DNA from 2 places in the Psychrobacter sp. 1U1 genome. Region 1 is predicted to be linked to the other one. Evidence: predicted binding sites of a transcription regulator. Region 1 holds the regulator's gene; the other holds the start of a gene.
What was found. The regulator PhoB, encoded in region 1, activates phosphate uptake and scavenging genes when phosphate is short. The targets are predictions, from matches to a motif close to TGTCATNAANCTGTCATAA.
Positions count from the first base shown of each region.

Region 1 (10,824 bases):
CGCGAAGGTAGGCAGCTCTGCGGTTAAAACCTCAAAGGCCAAAGTTTGCAATACATCACCCGCCAGTAGTGCCGCCGCTTCGTCAAACACAATGTGACAAGTTGGCTGGCCTCGGCGCAGCTCATCGTCATCCATGCATGGCAAGTCATCATGTACCAGTGAGTAGGTATGCAATAGCTCTACAGCCAATGCAGCGCGGCGACACATGTCATAATCTGAGTCGTTTTCTAGCAGTGATTGCAAGTCAGCGATTTTTACGTGATCGGTTAAATTTGAGTTGTCAGATAAATCATCTGTCTCGATATCTGCTTCACCATCTACATTTATACTGGCATCAATACTGACAAAACTACTGGCCACTAATAAAGGTCGTACCAATTTGCCTTGTCCAGTCATCATATAGCGACATGCGTCATCAAGCGGACTTGGTAAGTTTGCATAAGCAAATAATACGTCAATATCTTGCGCTAACTGTGCGCGTAATGTGCTATAAAAGTGCTCAAAATTGGTAAAAGGAACAAAACGAGGCGCAGTAGAAACAGACATAACTCAACCAACCACCATATAAATAAAAATAGAGAATACATGAATAAAAATAGATAACAAGCCAGTGTAACATGATAGCTGATATGGCTTATGCGTATATGCTAAGCGCTGTTTTATTTTGGTTACGTATTGGTGATTTAACTTATAGGTTGAATGTGTTTTGATGAAGTAATCACACGTCTTGGTACTGTTGTTCAATCAAATAGATGGTATTTAAAATTCACAAGCCAATACGCATATAAAAAAGCTAGTGACAAGGTATAAAGTACAAGGTAGATGTCAGTGATTGGTTGACGAGTTTGGATTTTATCAATTAATGTTAATAGTGACTTGTGAGTCTGGTATTAGCTTGTGACAGTTGGGGGCATAATCCCCTACACTAAATGACGTCAAAACAGTATAACCAAGCGCCATATCGATGAGCGCAGAATAATAAACACATCATCACTGTCTTTTATCAGTCGTTGGGTTATAGACTGATAAATTGACAGTAATTTTATTCGTTTTATTTACAAACATTAGCTAGTTATTTTCACTCTAAAACGTAGCTTTTATAATTTGATCTTTATTACATAGCTTTTATTACATAGCAAGGAGTTTCAAATGGTATACCAAGGAAATCGCATCACGGTGACAATGCTAGAGGATGGCATCGCCAACATGCAATACAACGCCGAAAATGAGAGCGTGAACAAGTTCGATGCCGAAACCAACAAGCAATTTGATGAAGCGATAAGCGCGCTTGAAAAGTCTGATGACGTTAAAGGTTTAATTGTCACCTCAAGCAAAGGCGTATTTATCGCTGGTGCTGACATCACTGAATTCGTCGGCTCATTTAAGAAGCCAGAGAGTGAGATTAAGGATTGGGTTGTCGGTATTAACGATACTTTTAACCGTTTTGAAGACTTACCGTTCCCAAAAGTAGCGGCTATCAATGGCGCAGCACTAGGCGGTGGTTGTGAGATGACCTTAGTGTGTGAATATCGTGTCATGAGTGACAAAGCGATTATCGGTCTACCAGAAACTCAGCTAGGCATTTTCCCAGGTTTTGGTGGTACGGTTCGTAGTACACGTGTAATCGGTATCGATAACGCGCTTGAGCTAATCGCCACTGGCAAGCCAAAAAAACCATTGGAAGCTCTCAAGCTAGGCTTGGTTGATGCAACCGTTCCTGCTGATGACTTACAGGATGCTGCCATTGATTTGGTCAAAAAATGCATCTCAGGTGAGCTTGATTGGCAGGCCAAGCGTGAAGAGAAACTAAACCCTGTTAAGCTAAACCAGCTTGAGCAAGCGATGGCGTTTAACAGTGCCAAAGGCATGATCTTCTCTAAAGCCAATCCTAAGCAGTACCCAGCACCAGCCATCGCGATCGAAGCGATTGAAAAGCATGTTAACTTGCCACGTGATAAAGCGATTGAAGTTGAAGCTGCTGGTTTTGCAAAAGCTGCCAAAACGCCACAAGCAGAGAGCTTGGTTGGTCTGTTCTTGAATGATCAATTGGTTAAAAAATTAGCGAAGCAGCACAGCAAGCAAGCACATGATATCAATGAAGCGGCCGTACTAGGCGCTGGTATCATGGGCGGCGGTATCGCTTATCAGGCAGCCAGCAAGGGCTTGCCAATTATCATGAAAGACATCAAGTCTGAGCAATTAGATTTGGGTATGAAAGAGGCCAGTAAGATATTAAGTAAAATGGTCGATCGTGAGAAGATGACCCCAGCCAAAATGGGTGAAACTTTAAGCCGTATCCGTCCAACGCTGAACTATGGTGACTTTGCTGAGACTGACATCGTCATCGAAGCGGTAGTAGAAAACCCTAAGGTTAAGCATGCCGTGCTCAAAGAAGTAGAAGGTCTAGTAAAAGAAGATGCGATTTTGGCATCTAACACCTCAACGATTTCTATCACTCATTTGGCAACAGTACTTGAGCGTCCAGAAAACTTCGTCGGTATGCACTTTTTTAACCCAGTACATCGTATGCCACTGGTGGAAGTTATCCGCGGTGAAAAGTCCTCTGAAGAAGCGATTGCAACCACCGTTGCATTGGCCTCCAAGATGGGTAAAGTACCGGTTGTGGTTAACGACTGCCCAGGTTTCTTAGTAAACCGCGTATTGTTCCCATACTTCGGTGCGTTTGATTTATTGCTTAAGCAAGGTGCCGATTTTGTCCATGTTGACAAGGTCATGGAGAAATTTGGCTGGCCAATGGGTCCTGCTTACTTAATTGATGTGGTCGGTCTAGACACTGGTGTGCACGGCGCAGAAGTCATGGCGGAAGGCTTCCCTGACCGCATGAAGCCTGATTATAAAGGTGCGATCCAGCATTTATATGAAAACGAGCGTCTAGGTCAAAAGAACGGCGTTGGGTTTTATAAGTACGAAACAGATAAGCGCGGTAAGCCGAAGAAAGTCGCTGACGACGCCACTTATGAGCTATTAAAAACCACGACAGATAGCGACACGCGGGAATTTGATGATCAAACCATCATTGACCGCACTATGCTGGCTTTCTGTAATGAGACCGTACGCTGTCTAGAAGACAATATCGTCAGTACGCCAAGTGAGGCTGATATGGCGATGATCATGGGTGTTGGTTTCCCGCCGTTCCGCGGTGGTCCTTGCCGTTATATCGACCAAATGGGTCTAGATAACTACTTGGCACTGTGTGAAAAGTACGCACACCTTGGCAAAGCCTATGAAGCCCCGCAAAAGATTCGCGACATGGCAGCTGCAGGTGAGACTTTTTACGCCACAGCGTAACGAGCATACCGTATAAGGATAAGTGGGGTGCGTTTGCAAGTATCGCTGATAGCAATGGCTATATCGAGAAAGTGAACAGCAAGCGTACCGTTTTGTTCGGTTCAATTTGTTTCTAGCCCTAAAAAGTTAGGTATACAAGTACATATCGTATCTAGTATCAAAGCGAACTGATAACACTGACAATAAAAATTGAAAAGGAAAATAGTATGACAACTTTAAGTCCAAAAGATGTGGTCATCGTAGACGGTGTACGCTCAGCCATGGGAAAATCTAAAAACGGTATGTTTCGCCATGTTCGTGCTGATAATATCTCAGCGGAATTGGTCCGTGCTTTGGTAGAGCGTAACGATTTCGATACCAACGATGTCGAAGATATTATTTGGGGCTGTGTCAACCAGACGCTTGAGCAAGGTCTGAACATCGGTCGTAATATTGGTCTGCTGGCTGGTATTCCAAAGACCGCTGGCGGTCAAACCGTTAACCGTCTATGCGGCTCTTCTATGCAGGCGCTACATACGGCAGCGGCGCAAATCATGACCAACCAAGGTGATGTATTTATCATTGGCGGCGTTGAGCATATGGGTCACGTTGGTATGATGCATGGCGTGGATCTAAACCCAGCAGCCTCTAAGCATTATGCAAAAGCCTCAAACATGATGGGTTTGACAGCTGAAATGCTTGGTCGTATGAATAACATTACCCGTGAAGAGCAAGACGCCTTCGGTCTTGAGTCACATCGCCGTGCATGGGCTGCGACTACTGAAGGTCGTTTTGACAATGAAATCATCGGTATCGAAGGTCATGATGCCGCTGGTCGTCTGCAACTATGTACTGTTGATGAAGTGATTCGTCCAGATGCGACAATGGAGCAAATGCAAAAGCTACGTCCAGCCTTTGATCCTAAAGGCGGTACAGTAACGGCTGCGACCTCATCAGCCTTGTCAGATGGTGCGTCAGCAATGCTAGTAATGAGCGCACAAAAAGCCAAAGATTTAGGTCTGAAGCCTCGTGCCCGTATTCGCAGCATGGCTGTCGCTGGCTGTGATGCCGCTATCATGGGTTATGGACCTGTACCTGCCACGAACAAAGCCCTGAAGCGCGCTGGTATGAGCATCGATGATATGCAAACCATCGAGCTAAACGAAGCCTTTGCAGCGCAAGGCTTGTCAGTACTTAAAGCCTTGAACTTGACTGACAAGCAAGACATCGTCAACATCAATGGCGGTGCCATTGCTCTAGGTCATCCACTAGGCTGTTCGGGTGCTCGTATCACGGTTACCTTATTAAACGCTATGGAGCAGTCTGACACTGAGCTTGGCCTTGCAACCATGTGTATCGGTCTAGGTCAAGGTATCGCGACCGTGATTGAGCGTGTTTAAGATTTTGAAATAGCAGTCGTTTTGTAAAATTTAAATATGCTAACCCAAGCCTTCGGTTAAATAACTGGAGGCTTGTTTGTGTGTAAACAATCAAAAACCATCTATGACATAACGTTCATAAGTTGTTAATAAAGATTATGTTTATTGACGCACCGGACGAAATATGACTAAATGAGCGTATATCAAATAACAACAAATCAATCATTTAGTCTGTAGCGATGTGCTACAAACGTACAAGGAGTGTACTCAATATGGCCACTATGATTACCGATCGTACTTATCGCATCGCTCGTGAAAACACGCAAGCAATGCTTATCGATGTGCAAGAGCGCCTAACGCCGCACATTTATGATCACGAAAACATCGTCAAAAAAATAACAACGTTGATAAAAGGTCTACAGGCCCTTGATATCCCTATTATGCTTAATGAGCAATATAAAAAAGGTCTCGGTGATACGTTACCTGAAGTTTTTGAGCTATTAGAAGGTGATAATGCTAAAAGTTTTGAAAAAGTTACATTTAGCGCTTGCGACAACGATGATTCATGGCATTATTTGGCGCAGCAAAACCGTAGTATCGTTCTACTATTTGGCGTTGAGACGCATGTGTGTGTCATGCAAACGGCGTTAGATTTACTGGATAATGGCATGCAACCAGTCATCGTTGGTGATGCGGTAGGATCACGCTTTCCATATGATAAAAAACAAGCCATACGGCGTATTCGCCGCGCAGGTGGGGTAATTACTACGGTTGAGACCATATTGTTTGAGCTATGTCGCACAAGTCGCGACCCTGCATTTAAGACTATTAGTAATCTGATTAAGTAGTCAATTATCGTTAAAGGTAGTTATTAAACAATCTAGATAATGAAGTGCCTAGTCAGATTTTATTAAAAATAGACAATATAAGGCATAAAAGATGAATAGGGTAAAGCAGTACGGTTTTAAACCGCTCTTAGCAGTTGTATTTTTAATAATGATGATACAACCAGTGATGGCTGCCAGTCCTAACAGCAGTGGTAGCAAGCTGGCAGCAGATGCCAAAAAACAAATCGGCGTGACAGTCAATTATGACGCCACTTATCAAAAACTGGACTTTCCACGTGGTGATGTACCGATGAAAACGGGGAGAAGTACCGATGTCATCGTACGTGCTTATCGTTTGCAAAATATAGATTTACAGCAGCTGGTCAATCACGACATGAAGTCAAATTGGTCAGAATATCCAAAGAATTGGGGATTAAAGTCACCGGATAACAATATTGACCATCGCCGAGTGGCCAATCTTGAAGTGTTTTTTGAGCGTCATGGAAAATCATTATCTGTCACTGACAAAGACAGTTTTAAGACAGGGGATATTGTGACGTGGCGACTGCCAAAAGACAACGTGCCGCATATTGGTATCGTCTCAAACAAAAAGACTGCCGATGGAACGCCGCTTATTATTCACAATATTGGAGATGGTACGCAAGAAGAGAATATCCTTTTCACCTATCCTATTGCCAAACATTTTCGTTACTAAAACATTTGGTACAGATGATATGAAGTTATTCATAGTGTAAACGATGGATAATATGGCGCAAAACAAAACCCAGCCAATAGTGTCATGAGTGTCATGCTATTGACTGGGTTTTTTATTGGGGTTTTATTTATTTTCCCGTATGGGCAGCCCCTAGTAATTGACCCATTTGTACCACGCTGTTCGCCATTATATTATCTTGCCAGTCAGCTTTTGCAGCTTTAGGCAATATAACAATGGCGGTTGACCCCAGATAAAAGCGCCCAAGCTCATCACCTTGAGCCAACACCATACTATGCTCAGCTTCTTGAATATCGTCGGTACGGGTAATTTTTCCTGTCGCTACCGTCTCAATACCGGCGACAATCATAGCGCCAACCATCACGACTGCTGCTTTGCCGTATTCGGTATCAAACATACAAACCAAACGCTCGTTACGGGCAAATAAGTCGGGCACGTTAGCAGCAGTGGTATTATTGACTGAAAATAATGTACCTGGCACATAGCGAGTTTTGGTCAAGGTACCTGTAAAAGGCATGTGCACACGGTGATAGTTGCTGGGCGCTAGATAAACAGTAGCAAAACTACCATCAGCGAAGTAACTACCATCATCACTATCAGCAAGTAGCTGTCCGATGTCGTAGTAACGCCCTTTAGCCTGAAGTAGCTTATGATCGTTAATTTGACCAAGCTGCGAGACAATACCGTCAGCAGGGCTTACAATGCCATGGACGGTAGTATCGATAGCACGAGCATCATCTTTGAGTTCACGGGTAAAAAAATCGTTAAAGCTCTCGTAAGCATTTAAGCTTTGACGTTCGTATTCATCCAACTTTACATCATATGCTTTTGCAAAGCTGCGAATAAAAGCACGTTTAACCATTGGATGACGGCTAGCCGCCAAACGTCCAGCAACTTTACTAAGTTTTTGCTGCGGTACAAACTGCTGAATGGTGGTAAATAAAGTCATAAAGGGTTACCAAAGTAGTTGTTAAAATAAGAAAATAAAAGTTAGAAATAATAAATATTTATATTTTACCATGGTCAGTACTCAATCGTATGACCATAATTGTTTAAGGAAGCAGTTTATGAAAGCTCTAATCCAGCGGGTAAACCGTGCTAGTGTTATAGTTGATGAATGTTGTATAGGCTCAATTGAACATGGGCTCTTGGCATATATTGGCTTAGGACCCGATGATGACTTACAACAGGCAAAACGTATGATCGATAAGATTGTCACTTATCGTGTTTTTGAAAATACAGCTGATCCAGCTAAACTTGGCAAACTGGATAAAAATGTACAACAGGTAGGTGGCGGATTATTACTGGTATCACAATTTACCTTGATGGCCAAAACAGACAAAGGACGACGCCCTGACTTTGGCGGTGCGATGCCGCCCGAGGCTGCAAAAGTATTGTTTGAGCAATTAGTCGCTTATGCAAAGACTCAGCATCCCAACGTTGCAACGGGACAGTTTGGAGCTGATATGCAAATCGATAGCGTCAATGATGGGCCTCTAAACTTTTTGTTAGAAGTTTAAAGAGCGAATGTCATCAAACTGTCATAATTAACGCGTTTAATAGACGGTCATTAACGAGTGTTTACCGTCTTTTTTAGCCCAAACTTCCCTCTTATATAATTATTCAGCGCTTAATAATAAGGTTGTCCTATGCATAATGAGCAAATTTTGATTGTCGAAGATGAGCCTGCCATTCGTGAAATGGTGGTGATGACATTGGAGATGGCTGGATTTGACAGCTTGCAAGCGGCTGATGTGTCAGAGGCGCATCAACAAGTGGTTGATCATCGTCCTGCGCTTATCTTATTAGATTGGATGTTACCTGGAGATAAAAGCGGTATTGATTTTTGTCGTATGCTTAAAAGCGATGAGCTGCTTGCTGAGATACCAGTCATTATGCTGACGGCCAAAAGTGAAGAGGACAGTAAAGTTCATGGGCTTGATGCGGGTGCTGATGATTATATGACCAAGCCTTTTTCGACACGAGAGCTAATCTCAAGGATTAAAGCGGTATTGCGTCGTAGTAGTGCGCTGAGTGCTGATAAGTCTATCGAGATAGGTAAGCTGAGCCTAGACCCTAAAAGCCAACGCGTCACGGCCAATGATAAGGTTGTGGATATCGGACCGACAGAGTATAGGCTATTGGCGTTTTTTATGAGTCATCCAGAGCGTGCCTATACGCGCGCACAACTGCTCGATCAGGTATGGGGCGGTAATGTCTATATCGAAGATCGGACAATTGATGTGCATATCAGGCGTTTGCGTAAATTATTAAAGCCCCACGACTGCGATACGTTGATTCAAACAGTGCGAGGTACTGGTTATCGGTTCTCTAGTCTCATTGAGCCAGTATGAGCCAGTTTAAACAGAACGACATATGAATGACAAAGTAACGCAGTAGATAGTCGTAAGGGTATGAAAGATATGATAACGCCTATAGAAAACGAGCAACAAAACGAGCCAGAACAGCACCCGCAAGATCAAGCAACTCAGCAAGAAGTGATGGGCCAGCTCAAAAAAATCAGAAGCTCATTACGCGCTCTACAAGACGCCGTAATACTGCTCAATAATGATGATAGTTTAGAGTGGTGGAATCAAGCTGCTGAAGATTTACTATTGCTACAAGTAGCAGATAAAGGTAAGAGTATTTTTGATTTTATCAATGTGCCTGAGTTTCGCCAGTACTATCAAGCCATGACGACACCCAACGATGGTGTGCATATGGCTTCTTGGCGAGATCCTAAGCGTTACTTGAAATGCGAGCTCACCCCTTTTGGGGACGAAAAACTATTAATCATTTATGATGTGACTCGTCTGCATCATTTGGAACAAATGCGCCGCGACTTTGTGGCAAATGTCTCACATGAGCTTAGAACGCCCTTGACAGTCCTCATGGGTTATCTCGAAAACTTCTCAGATCAGCCAGACATGCCGCCGCATTGGCAGCGTGGGTTTGAGCTGATGACCCAGCAGACAGCGCGTATGAATAGAATCGTCAATGATTTATTACTGTTGTCTCGGATTGAGATTGAAGAGACGCATGAGTTTCATTATATTAATATGACCAAAATGCTAACCCATATCTACGATGATGCCCAAGCTTATAATAGCGAATATGGGCATAGCATACATTTGCAGATAGATACCTATGATGGCTTATACGGGTCAGAGATGTATTTAAATAGCGCCTTGTCTAACTTGGTCATCAATGCCATCAAATACACACCCAAAGGCGGTAATATCACAATCAGCTGGGCCAAGACCTCTGAAGGCTGCCGTTTTGCTGTTGAGGATGATGGTATCGGTATTGCACCCCAGCATATCACGCGGTTGACTGAGCGTTTTTATCGTATCGATAGTGGACGTAGCCGTGCCACAGGCGGCACTGGGTTAGGTCTCGCAATTGTCAAACACGTCCTATATCAATACGATGTAAACTTACAAATTGAGTCAACAGAGGGCGTAGGGTCGACGTTTAGTGCGTTGTTCCCCGCCAACCATGTACGATCTGAGCCTACGCTTTAGTCTTTTTGTAAAAGTGGGTAAGGATTGACAGCACTGCCGCTGATATAAATACCATAATGTACGTGCGGCGGTGTACCTTTGGCATTACCACTGTCACCAACATAGCCTATGATATCACCAGCATTTACCCAGTCGTTGGGAGTTATATCAGCATAATCTTCTAGGTGTGCATAATAATGTCCTGCACCGCCAGGACCTACGACCATCACCACACGTCCGCCTAATGTATTTTCGCCAACCTTACTGACAATGCCTTGCGTCGTTGACTGTACTGGTGTGCCGCGCGGCGCAAAGATATCGATGCCTTCATGCGTGCGACCTTGGCTACGAGCAGCGCCCCAAGTATCGGTCAAGTGCTGATCTGGTAGTGGACTTGGCAAGCTATCTTCTGTTGGCAACTCTTGTTGTAGCAGACTCAACTGTTGCCATTTTGCGACGACAAAGGACTGTGTTTGTTGACTGATACTTGGGAGAAGTTTGTCGAATACAAATAATAAGGCCAATAGCACAGCAGCTTTGATTAACACACTCAGCATACGGCGCAAACGTGCAGGCTTTGGTTGCTGGTTTTTTTGATCTACTGGCATCGACATCTCTTATTGTGTTTTGTGGTTTACTCTAAATCGTGTTGGACATTTACAAAGGTCGAGTGTACAACACACCTTAATATTATAGATGCCTTGTTCTTTAATGTTTGTATGTCATTGTTATATGACGCTTTTATCCCCATAAAGACTGAGCATGCATATGACAATACTATAGTTAGTATAGAAAAAAATCGATACTTTTATAAGAATTTACTACTGGCATAGATTTTATAGTGAATTGGCTAGATTCTTGACTGACTCTTTTGGGACTAATACTGATGACTGGTTTTTTATGACTGATACTGCGCTTGTTATTGATACTGAAACCGACCAAGGTCGAGATCCACGACCTATCCAAGTTGCAACCATTAATGTGGCCAGTGGGTTTGAGTGGATGAAATACTTTAACAGTGGCCGTCCTATATCACCAATTGTGATCAAAGTTCATGGCATTACCGATGATGATGTCGCTGGACTTGAGCGTTT
Region 1 is NZ_JBPYDD010000010.1:33,901-44,724, reverse strand. Features, by position in the region: gene ACS8FB_RS13090 (polyprenyl synthetase family protein) at 1-546, opposite strand, end outside; gene fadB (fatty acid oxidation complex subunit alpha FadB) at 1,150-3,309, shown strand; gene fadA (acetyl-CoA C-acyltransferase FadA) at 3,516-4,688, shown strand; gene ACS8FB_RS13075 (isochorismatase family protein) at 4,940-5,515, shown strand; gene ACS8FB_RS13070 (DUF1287 domain-containing protein) at 5,607-6,209, shown strand; gene asd (archaetidylserine decarboxylase) at 6,337-7,176, opposite strand; gene dtd (D-aminoacyl-tRNA deacylase) at 7,295-7,747, shown strand; gene phoB (phosphate regulon transcriptional regulator PhoB) at 7,877-8,581, shown strand; gene phoR (phosphate regulon sensor histidine kinase PhoR) at 8,642-9,751, shown strand; gene ACS8FB_RS13045 (M23 family metallopeptidase) at 9,748-10,338, opposite strand; gene ACS8FB_RS13040 (3'-5' exonuclease) at 10,589-10,824, shown strand, end outside.

Region 2 (10,824 bases), on a different contig from region 1:
TCGATATTGAAACTGGTAAGCTGGTCGCTGGTGGTGTCAAAGAGCAGACGCAGCAATGCCTACAAAACATTGAAGCGATTTTAGAAAGTATCGACGTTCCTCTTCAAGAAATTGTCAAAGTAAATATCTTTTTAAAGAGTCTTGCCGATGTGGACGTGGTAAATGACGTTTATAAAGAATTCTTTCCAGAGTCAACCAGTGATGGAAGCGCGGCCTATTTACCGGCACTGACGATGGTGATAGCGTCAGATTTACAGCTAGATGCTTTGGTACAGATTGATGCTATCGTGTCTCATGGAAATGGCACACCGCCACAAGCCACTGAAGATAAACATAGCATCACTATTAAGGCTAACAATACCGATAAAGCGCCGAAGAACCCGTTATCGACACAAACGGTAGCGTTCTCTCATTACAACCATCTCTCAGGTCAATTACCTATCAATCCTGAAACCGGCAAACTAATCGATGGTGATATAAAAGCGCAGACCAAACAGTGCTTAGAAAATATCAAAGCCATTGTAGAAAGTATCGATCATGTTATGGACGATGTGGTAAAAATGACCATCCAACTTACAGACATCACGGATATCGATGCGGTAAATGATATTTATAAGACCTTCTTCAATAACGACTTGCCAGCCAGAACAGTGATTGGTGTTGCCGCTATTCCTATGGATGCTTTGATACAGATTGACACTGTCATATCTAATGCCGAGGGTACGCCACCAGCTTGAGAATAGTAATTGTTGATAACAGGACTTTTTAAGAAAAAAGTGCCAGTCATTTCAACGACGGGCACTTTTTTTAGATCTTCCTAGTAATATGAAGAGGGTTTATTTAGAAAAAATGTTATTTAAAAAGGCGAGCTGTTTGAAAAGAGAACGGTTTAAAAAATAATATGATGGCTTTTATAGTCGGCAAGTAACGCTGTATTTACGATCGTTTACTGAGCGGATACTCAGGACGCCAACATTGGCTTTAGTCTGCCATTCGTAGCTGGCTTTAGAGCTTGACTCCTTAACATAACGAGCACCAGAACCTGATACTGCTCGTTTAAGATTAACTCTTTTATTGCGTAAGCCAAGCTTAGGAAGGGTCAAGCTTAAGTTAGCGAATTTGCCATTCGCTGAATAAATAGCAGTCACCTTACTATTATCTTCACAGCTAAAAGCATAAGATTTTTGTATTTGAGGCTTATGCCCACTATGGCCATTATTTATTGGTGCATTAGTCGCACATGCTGCTAATAATAAAATAGTAGGGGTTACAACCAGTAATTTTTTCATGATATTTCTCGATAGCACTACGGGCTGATAAGGGTAGCAATGCGAGACGTATCTTACAATAAGTTGTGTCTATTTTATTGGCTTCTATTATCATTTGTTGTGCCGATATCTGCCACTGGCACGTCGTTAGTTCGGCGCGCCGCCATCCGATCATTGGCTTCTTGCACCGCTTTTTCGACCAGCGCATAGTCCGAATGGCGTACATCTTGTCCGCTGATATAGTTGATAACCAGCTCAGCGATGTTTTGCGCATGATCACCAATACGCTCAAGCGCGCGCAACACCCACACGATATTGATGACCTTGGAGACGTGGCGCGCGTCCTCCATGATATAAGTCATCAAGGCACGAATCGCTGACTGATATTCCTCATTGACCACATCATCATTGCGCATCACTTCAAATGCCTGCTCAGCATTCGACTGACTAAAGGCTTCTAGCGCATTATGTAGCATGATACGAACCTGATTGCTGAGATGTTGAACCTCAGCGTAACCGTATGATGATTTGCCTTGTGCTGCAAGTTTATTGGCCATTTTGGCGATTTTGACCGCTTCATCGCCGATGCGCTCCAGATCTACCACGCCTTTACTGATGGACATTACCAAGCGCAAATCACTGGCCGCTGGCTGACGCTTGGCGACCAATAACAAGATATGCTCATCAAGCTCGACCTCCTGCCGATTGATTTCAAAATCCATCTCGATGACTTCTTGCGCCAGTGTGTCATCCTTGTCGATAAGGGCGTGAATGGCTTTGGCAACTTGGCTAGCTGCATGGTCGCCCATCACTAAAAACAGACGAATCGCCTCATCCAAATCTTGATCAAAACTTTTGGAGATGTGCTTGTCACTTTGCATAAGAGGTATTTCCTAAATATCTGTATTTTAGTGTAGTCAGTTCAACCTAAAAGAAGGGCACTGTTAATGGCGTGCTGCTGGGATAAATTTTCCTCGCTTGCTGTGCGCAGGCCAGACAGATGCTTCGCAAAATTCACCCCAGCAGTACATATATCTTTTTAAAATGAAACGACTATAACGAGATATGTTTTTTAATTTGTGTAAATAGCTTTAGTCTGCTGTACTTTTAATTTGCACAGCGTTAACCATAACGACCAGTAATGTAGTCTTCCGTCGCTTTTTGCGTAGGCGTGGTAAATACTTGGTCCGTCTCGCCCATCTCAATCATATCGCCCAAATACATATAGACTGTATAGTCTGACACTCGCGCAGCCTGTTGCATGTTATGAGTAACGATGGCAATGGTGTAGTCGTTTTTTAGGTCTTCAATCAAATCCTCAATGGCGCCTGTCGAGAGTGGGTCAAGTGCAGAGGTTGGCTCATCAAGTAACAGCACTTCAGGCTTGGTAGCGACACTACGAGCGATACACAGTCGTTGCTGCTGTCCGCCTGATAAAGACAAGCCTGAAGCTTTGAGCTTGTCTTTTACTTCTGGCCATAATGCCGATTTTTTTAGCGCCCATTCCACACGATTATCGAGCTCAGCTTTGCTTAATTTTTCATAGAGACGCACACCAAAGGCGACATTGTCATAGATGGACATCGGGAACGGGGTTGGCTTTTGAAACACCATGCCCACTTGCGCGCGTAGTAGGTTGACATCGACGTCTTTACCTAAGATGTTTTTGCCATCAAGATTGATATTGCCTTCTGCACGCATGCCGGGATATAAGTCATACATACGATTAAAAGTACGTAGCAGAGTCGATTTTCCGCAACCTGACGGGCCGATAAAGGCAGTGACCTTTTTATCAGGAATGTCGATATTGATGTTTTTTAGTGCCTGAAAATCACCATAATAAAAGCTTAAATCACGAATCTGCATTTTTGCTGCAGGCATGTTTTTGGGAATATCATGCAGTGTTTGCTTAGTTAGGTTTGCCGCATCTGGCTGCTGCATTTGCGCTGCCGTCGACATTGGCCTATTTAGTAGATTGCCTGTCGGCGTCTTGAAGTTATTCGTATTAGTTGTTGTACGGACTTTGCTTATGACGTCATTCATAATGTTATCCAACCTAGCTTAATGAATATAAATTTAAGTAAATGGTGTAGTTGATCTACTTTAAAAACGACCCAGTGTTGTTGGAATATATTTCGCGCGGCCTCTGTCGGCGTAGGCACAGCACGCAAGTGAAATTTATTCCAGCAACACATGTCAAAAACGCATCATTTTTATTTAGTAACTGCTTTTATTTGGTTTGTCTGCTATTTGCTGGAGCTGCGACCACCGATGAATCTTGCCAAGACATTTAGGACCAATACCGAAGCGGTAATGAGCAGTGCAGCGGCCCATGCAAGTGCATGCCAATTGTCATAAGGGCTCATCGCAAACTGATAAATGGTATTAGGCAAGTTAGCAATTGGCTGACTCATATCGGTACTAAAGTATTGGTTGTTTAATGCCGTAAATAGTAATGGCGCTGTCTCACCCGTGATTCTGGCAAAGGCCAACAGCACACCAGTGGTCAGCCCTGCTCGAGCCGCTTTAATAGTGACTTGCGTTACCATTTTCCATTTAGGCGTACCCAGTGCATAGGCCGCTTCACGAATACTGTTGGGCACTAAGTTAAGCATGTTCTCAGTCGTACGCACGACAACAGGAATGACAATGAGTGCCAATGCCAGTGCGCCGGCCCAACCAGAAAAGCTTTGGCCTTTTACCATCAACGCATAAATAAAGAGACCAATGACAATCGAAGGTGCAGAGAGCAAAATATCGTTTAAGAAGCGCGTCACCTTGCCAAGCATGCTGCCATGAGAGAACTCAGACAAATAAATCCCTGTCATCAAGCCAATAGGCGCGCCGATAAACAATCCCGAAAATGCCAACATCACGGAACCGACAATGGCGTTACGTAAACCACCTGCGCTCATTGGCGGCGGAGTGTCGGCGGTAAAGATAGGCATTTGCACCATGCCTTGAAAGCCTTCTACAAAAAGCGTTACCAATATCCAAAACAGCCAAATCAAGCCAAAAACCATCGCTGACATGGCAAAACCCAAACCGAGCTTGTTGGCCCAGCGCCGCTTGTTATAAAGGCGCTTGTTATAACGATCTTCAAAGCTTGTCTTAACAGGTAACGCTGAATTCATAGCATTAGTAGGCATAACACTCATTTCCCATATTCTTATCAGTACCAATAACCATTAAAATCTATCAAAAATCCAGCTACTATCGATTACCTGCTTTATGATCCATGCGCATCAGCATGAGCTTAGCCAAAGACAGCACAATGAAAGTGATGACAAATAGAATTAAGCCTAAATGTAATAACGACGCCAGATGTAGCTCACTAGAGGCTTCGGCGAATTCATTGGCAAGGGCAGAGGTAATGGTGACCCCAGAAGTAAATAGACTTGGACTGATATTAAAGGCGTTGCCGATGAGGAAGGTCACGGCCATCGTTTCACCCAATGCACGACCCAATCCCAAAATGACACCGCCTACGACGCCCGCTTTGGTATAGGGCAAGATAATCTTAAACATAACTTCCCAAGTCGTCGCACCCATGCCGTAAGCCGATTCTTTTAATAAATCCGGCACCACGGAAAAGACATCACGCATGGTGGCCGCGATAAAAGGAATAATCATAATGGCAAGTACCAGTGAAGCGGTAAACATACCGAGTCCCATTGGTGCACCCACAAATAGCTTACCGATGATAGGCAGTGGACCGACGTGTTCGATAAACCACGGCTGAATGTGATCGCCAAAAAATGGCGCAAATACAAACAATCCCCACATACCGTAAATGATAGAGGGAATACCTGCCAGTAGTTCAATGGCGATACCAAGTGGCTTTTTTAAGAAATTCGGGCACATCTCGGTCAGAAATATCGCAATACCAAAGCTGACTGGCACGGCGATTAAAATCGCGATAAACGAAGTGACAAGCGTGCCATAAATAGGCGCTAGCGCACCGTACTCATTGGCAACCGTATCCCAGTTATTACTGGTATAAAAGCCGAGACCAAATGCTTGAATACTTGGCCAAGCCTCGATGATTAATGAGACCAAAATGCCGCCCAAGGATAAGAGAACGAGGATGGCAAAAGCCTTAGTTGCATTAACGAATAGCGCGTCGTAACGTTTTTGTTTAGCCAGTTGGGACCTTAGGTCATTCATAAGTGTCTCAGCATCAAATAGGGTTAAATCAAAAGATTCAAAAGATTAATCAGGTCTTATCACAGCAAACTAAATTTTAATCAGTAGCGCTACTAACGGTAATTAATAACGCTACTTTTAAATTTGTTGTGATAAAACCTTTCAAACAACTACCGGAGAATAGCTGTTTGAAAGGGTGACTCGAGAATCATTACTGGTTTTTAAATACTATTGAGCTGGTTTGTAGACGGGTTGACCATCGCTGCCTTTGACTTCATTCCACTGCGCTTTAAAGAGCGCAACAGCGGTATCAGAAAACGGCACATAATCAAGGGCTAAGGCATCATCGTCGCCTTGAGCGTAAGCCCAGTCGAAGAAGTTTAAGACGCCAGCCACTTGCTGCGGATTTTCTGGCTGCTTATGTACCAAGATAAAGGTCGCCGCTGCGATTGGCCATGCTTGCTCAGTCTCAGAGTTGGTGATGACTTTATAAAAGCCTGCTTGCTGTGACCAGTCGATATCACCTGCCGCTGCAAAGGTCTCAGCAGATGGCTGCACAAAGTTGCCAGCCGCATTTTTTAGTGCAGTATGTGACATGTTATTTTGCTTGGCGTAAGCGTACTCGACGTAGCCGATAGAGTTTTTCATACGATTGACGTAACTTGAAACCCCTTCGTTACCTTTACCACCTGCACCAGTCGCAGAGGTCGGCCATTTGACGGTTTTATCGACACCAACGCTGTCTTTCCAGTCAGTTGAAACCTTGGCCAGATAATCGGTAAAGTTAAAGGTCGTACCTGAACCATCTGAGCGGAATACGGTGGTAATAGCAGCATCAGGCAGGGTTAAGTCTGGGTTTAGGTTAGTAATAGCAGGGTCGTTCCAGTTGCTAATCTTACCCAAGTAGATGTCCGCTAACGTTGCGCCGTCCAATTTCAGCTGACCTGGCTCTATGCCATTGATGTTGACAATCGGTACGACGCCACCGATGACGGTCGGAAACTGAATAAGTCCTGCTGCGTCCAACTCTTCAGGGGTCATCGGTGCATCGGAAGCGCCAAAGTCTACAGTTTTTGCTTCGATTTGTTTGATACCACCAGAGGAGCCAATTGATTGGTAGTTCACCTGACCGCCAGTCGCGGCATTATAGTCATAAGACCATTTGGCATAGATAGGTTGCGGGAACGAAGCGCCTGCACCGGTGATGTTCATGGCGATGTTTTCAGCAGATTTAAAATCAGTTGCTGTAGTAGACGCTGTATTAGTGGTGGTTTCAGCCGCTGTTACAGCGCTACTGCTATCAGTAGCCGACTCTGTAGTATTAGTCGATTTATTACAAGCGGTGAGTAATAAGGTACAACTAACGGCGACTGCTAATAACGAATAACGCATGTAAGACTCCTAAAGTTTGACAACAAAGCAAATTTGATAAAAAGCAAAAATAACTGTTTGGAAGATGTGTCGTAGTTTGCCAAGCTTTCATGACAGTTTGATGACAATGGGAAATTTATCTTATTAGCAGTGAAATTTTAGATTGGTCGTTATAAATTAATGACTATATAAAATGGTTATATAAGAGGTTGAATTAAACCAGTTGTAAGTTGGAGTTTTAATTCTGTATGCGCAAATGAGAAATAGGCAGATTTGCCTGAGCGTTAACACTTTTTGCCTATCTACTACAAAAAAACAATATCGTAAGTTTCGCTGAGCATATTAATGTATAGATTGTTTCGATTGTATTTTTCTATATTAATGATGACATTAGCGCATATTAAAGGCATAAAAACGGTCTGTAGTAGCGTCAAAGCTAAATGTCCAATACGTCTTAATATTAAATAATCAATACTAAATAACTAGATGGATGGATAAAAAATCATCCGCAAATTCTTATCATCTGCCAGCGAGAAGCCAGCATGTCTACTTTGACGTTAACGATTAATAAGCAGGATTATCAGCTTGATAATCTCGATCCGCGCACGACATTGCTCGATGTCTGCCGCCAACATTTACAAATCACTGGACCCAAGAAAGGCTGTGACCACGGTCAATGCGGTGCTTGTACGATGCTCATCAATGGTGAGCGTATTAATTCCTGTTTGACCTTAGCCGTGATGCACGACGGTGATGAAATCACGACAATCGAAGGCATTGGTATGCCCGAATCGTTATCAGCCTTGCAACAAGCATTTAAAGATCACGATGCTTTTCAGTGTGGGTATTGTACCCCGGGGCAAATTTGTTCAGCGACTGCCTTAATAGAAGAGGTCAAGCAAAATTGGCCAAGCTATGTGACGACAGATCTCAAAAACCCTAATGGGCTATTAGTCCAAGAGATCGCTGAGCGCATGAGTGGCAATATTTGTCGCTGTTCTGCTTATCCCAACATCGTTGATGCCATCTCACAAGTGCTTGAAAGCGAAGTGTCAGGTAAGCGGGCTTCTTCTAGTGAAAAGACGAATACAAGTTCGCTGCAAGACTCGGCCGTAACAGGTATTTGGTCACCGCCGCCCAGTCAGTCCCAACTTGGTAACCAATCAGTAAACCATAATAAAACTGCCAGTAGCACAGCAGGAGGCCGCTCATGAAACGCTTTGAATATATCCGTGCCCTCGAACCGCAGCAAGCGGTAATGTTTGCTACTCCTAAAGAGGCCTCATTTATCGCAGGCGGTACCAATTTGCTCGATCTGATGAAGTTTGAGATTGAAACGCCAACCAAACTGGTTGATGTGACACGCTTAGAGCTTGAACAGATTGAAGACACTGCTGATGGCGGTCTACGTATTGGGACTTTAGTGAGCAATAGTGATTTGGCCGCGCATCCTAGTGTGATTGCCAATTATCCAGTATTGTCTCGCGCCATATTAGCTGGTGCAACTGGTCAGCTGCGCAATAAAGCGACGACTGGCGGTAACTTCCTGCAGCGTACGCGCTGCTACTACTTTTATCATACCGATAGCCCTTGTAATAAGCGTGAACCGGGCACTGGCTGTCCTGCAATTGATGGTGAGAACCGCTCTTTGGCTATTTTGGGTACCAGCGAATCTTGTATTGCTCAGCACCCATCCGATATGGCGGTCGCTATGCGTCTGCTTGATGCAACGATTGAGACTGCCAAAACCGATGGCTCGACTCGGCAGATTCCGGTAAAAGACTTTTATTGTCTGCCAAAAGATACCCCCCATATCGAAAACGTTTTAGAGTCCGGTGAGCTTATTACGTATGTTGTGCTGCCAGCACCTATTAAAGGTATGCACACTTATGACAAAGTGCGTGACCGCGCCTCTTACGCTTTTGCGCTTGTATCCTGTGCAGCTGTGATAGACGCTGATGATAATGGTAATTTGGCGACAGTACGCTTAGCATTTGGCGGAATTGGTACTCAGCCATGGCGCAATGAGGACGTGGAAGATCTATTGACGGATACGCAGGGCGACGATGACACTATCAATCAGGCAGCAGATCTGTTGTTAAAAGATGCCAAAGGTAGCGGTCAAAACGATTTTAAAATACCACTAACACGCCGTTTGCTAAAACAAGTCATTAAGCGTGCACTAGCGGGCGAGGGAGCATAATCATGTCATTATTAGATTCAGTATTACCGTCAGAGCCTACCAATAAAGAAAAAATGAATGAGCCTGTTGAAACGTTATTTGACAAAACAGCAAGTAATTTGGTGGGTAAACCGATTAACCGCGTCGAGGGCTCGTTAAAGGTTAGCGGTCAAGCTCATTATTCGGCAGAGATTCAACTAGACAATAAATTGTATGGTGTCTTGGTGGGCTCAACCGTTGCTAAAGGAAAAGTCGAAAAGATCGATAACGACTCGATTGCACATATTCCAGGTATTATTAAAGTCGTTACTGATCCTAAGCGCTTCTTACGTAATGCACAGCAAGGCGGTGAGACCGAAGCACCGACTCAGGGCGTAAGCGAGGTTTTTTATCATGGTGAGCCCATCGCTGTTGTTGTCGCTGAAACTTTTGAAGCGGCGACCGAAGGCGCCAAGGCCCTTAAAGTCACTTATAAAGACGAAACCGATCAAGCGGCTTTGGATTTTACTAAAGAGCTACCTAACGCCCACGAGGTAAATGAGAAAAAAGGCTCGGATAAGAATGCCAAGCACGGAGATCCAGAGCAAGGCCTTGCGGATTCGGCGGTAACCCTCGATAGTATGTACCATACCCCAAGTCAAAATAGCGCTGCAATGGAACCGCACGTTACTTTGGCACATTGGGAAGATGACAAGCTTGTCTTATATACTTCAAACCAGATGATCGCCTCTTGTAAGCAGCAAGTAATGGACGCATTAGATTTGAATAAAGATCAAGTCGAGTTGATCTCCTATTATGTGGGCGGCGGTTTTGGCAGTAAGCTTGGTATTGCACCAGAATCTATTGCTGCCGCTATTGCTTCTAAAGAAGTCGGTCGTCCAGTACTGATTACTATGACGCGCCCGCAAGTGATGGAAGCGACGGTAAGACGCTCAAATACCCGTCAGCGTATCGCTATCGGTTGTAATGAAGAGGGTATTATTAATACCTTTATTCACGATACCACGACCAGCAATTTGCCAGGCGAGGCGTTCTTTGAACCAACAGCGTTATCCACTCACTTTTTGTATCGCGGAGAGAATCGCCGCGTCAGCTATCAGATGGTAGATATGAATCACGTATTATCAGGCTCTATGCGTGCTCCTGGTGAAGCGGTAGGTATGATCGCTGTTGAATGTGCGATGGATGAGCTGGCGAACAAGCTTGAGATCGACCCTATTGAGCTGCGCCGCCGTAACGAACCTGAAGAAGACCCTAGTGAAGAGATTCCGTTCTCCACGCGTCAGCTGGTCGCCTGTATGGAAAAAGGCGCTGAAGCATTTGGTTGGGACGAGCATAACCCCAAACCTGCCAGCCGACTAGAAGGCGACTGGTGGATAGGTACCGGTATGTCTGGCACTTCTCGTGGCAACACGTTACAACCTTCTGAAGCGCGGGCGATACTACAAGTCGATGACTCAAAAGAGCTTGGCGTCAAAGCCATTATCGAAACGGATATGACAGATATTGGGACAGGCTCTTACACCGTATTTACTCAAGTCGCAGCCGACTTATTAGGTCTGCCTATCGATCATATCGAGATGAAGCTTGGCGACAGTGATTTACCGCCAGCTTCAGGTTCTGGCGGTAGTTTTGGCGCGGCCAGTGCTGGTAGTGGGGTTTATTTGGCTTGTGAGCAGCTACGCACCATGTTAGCCAAAAAGGTAGGTCTACATGCCGATACGATTCGTATAGATAACGGTCAAATCAAAAAATCAGGTGAGCACGAGCCTAGTAAAGTAGAAGTAGCCATTGATGCAGGTAAAGAAAAAGTCACAGAGCTGGTTGATGAAAAATTGGCTAATAAAGTCTCAGGCT
Region 2 is NZ_JBPYDD010000004.1:113,493-124,316, reverse strand. Features, by position in the region: gene ACS8FB_RS07210 (RidA family protein) at 1-737, shown strand, start outside; gene ACS8FB_RS07205 (MliC family protein) at 912-1,289, opposite strand; gene phoU (phosphate signaling complex protein PhoU) at 1,364-2,149, opposite strand; gene pstB (phosphate ABC transporter ATP-binding protein PstB) at 2,391-3,311, opposite strand; gene pstA (phosphate ABC transporter permease PstA) at 3,515-4,417, opposite strand; gene pstC (phosphate ABC transporter permease subunit PstC) at 4,482-5,435, opposite strand; gene pstS (phosphate ABC transporter substrate-binding protein PstS) at 5,643-6,806, opposite strand; gene ACS8FB_RS07175 (2Fe-2S iron-sulfur cluster-binding protein) at 7,328-7,999, shown strand; gene ACS8FB_RS07170 (FAD binding domain-containing protein) at 7,996-8,988, shown strand; gene ACS8FB_RS07165 (molybdopterin cofactor-binding domain-containing protein) at 8,991-10,824, shown strand, end outside.
Region 2: a site for PhoB is predicted at 6,894-6,912, ahead of pstS (phosphate ABC transporter substrate-binding protein PstS). Genes of this name have one in related genera too.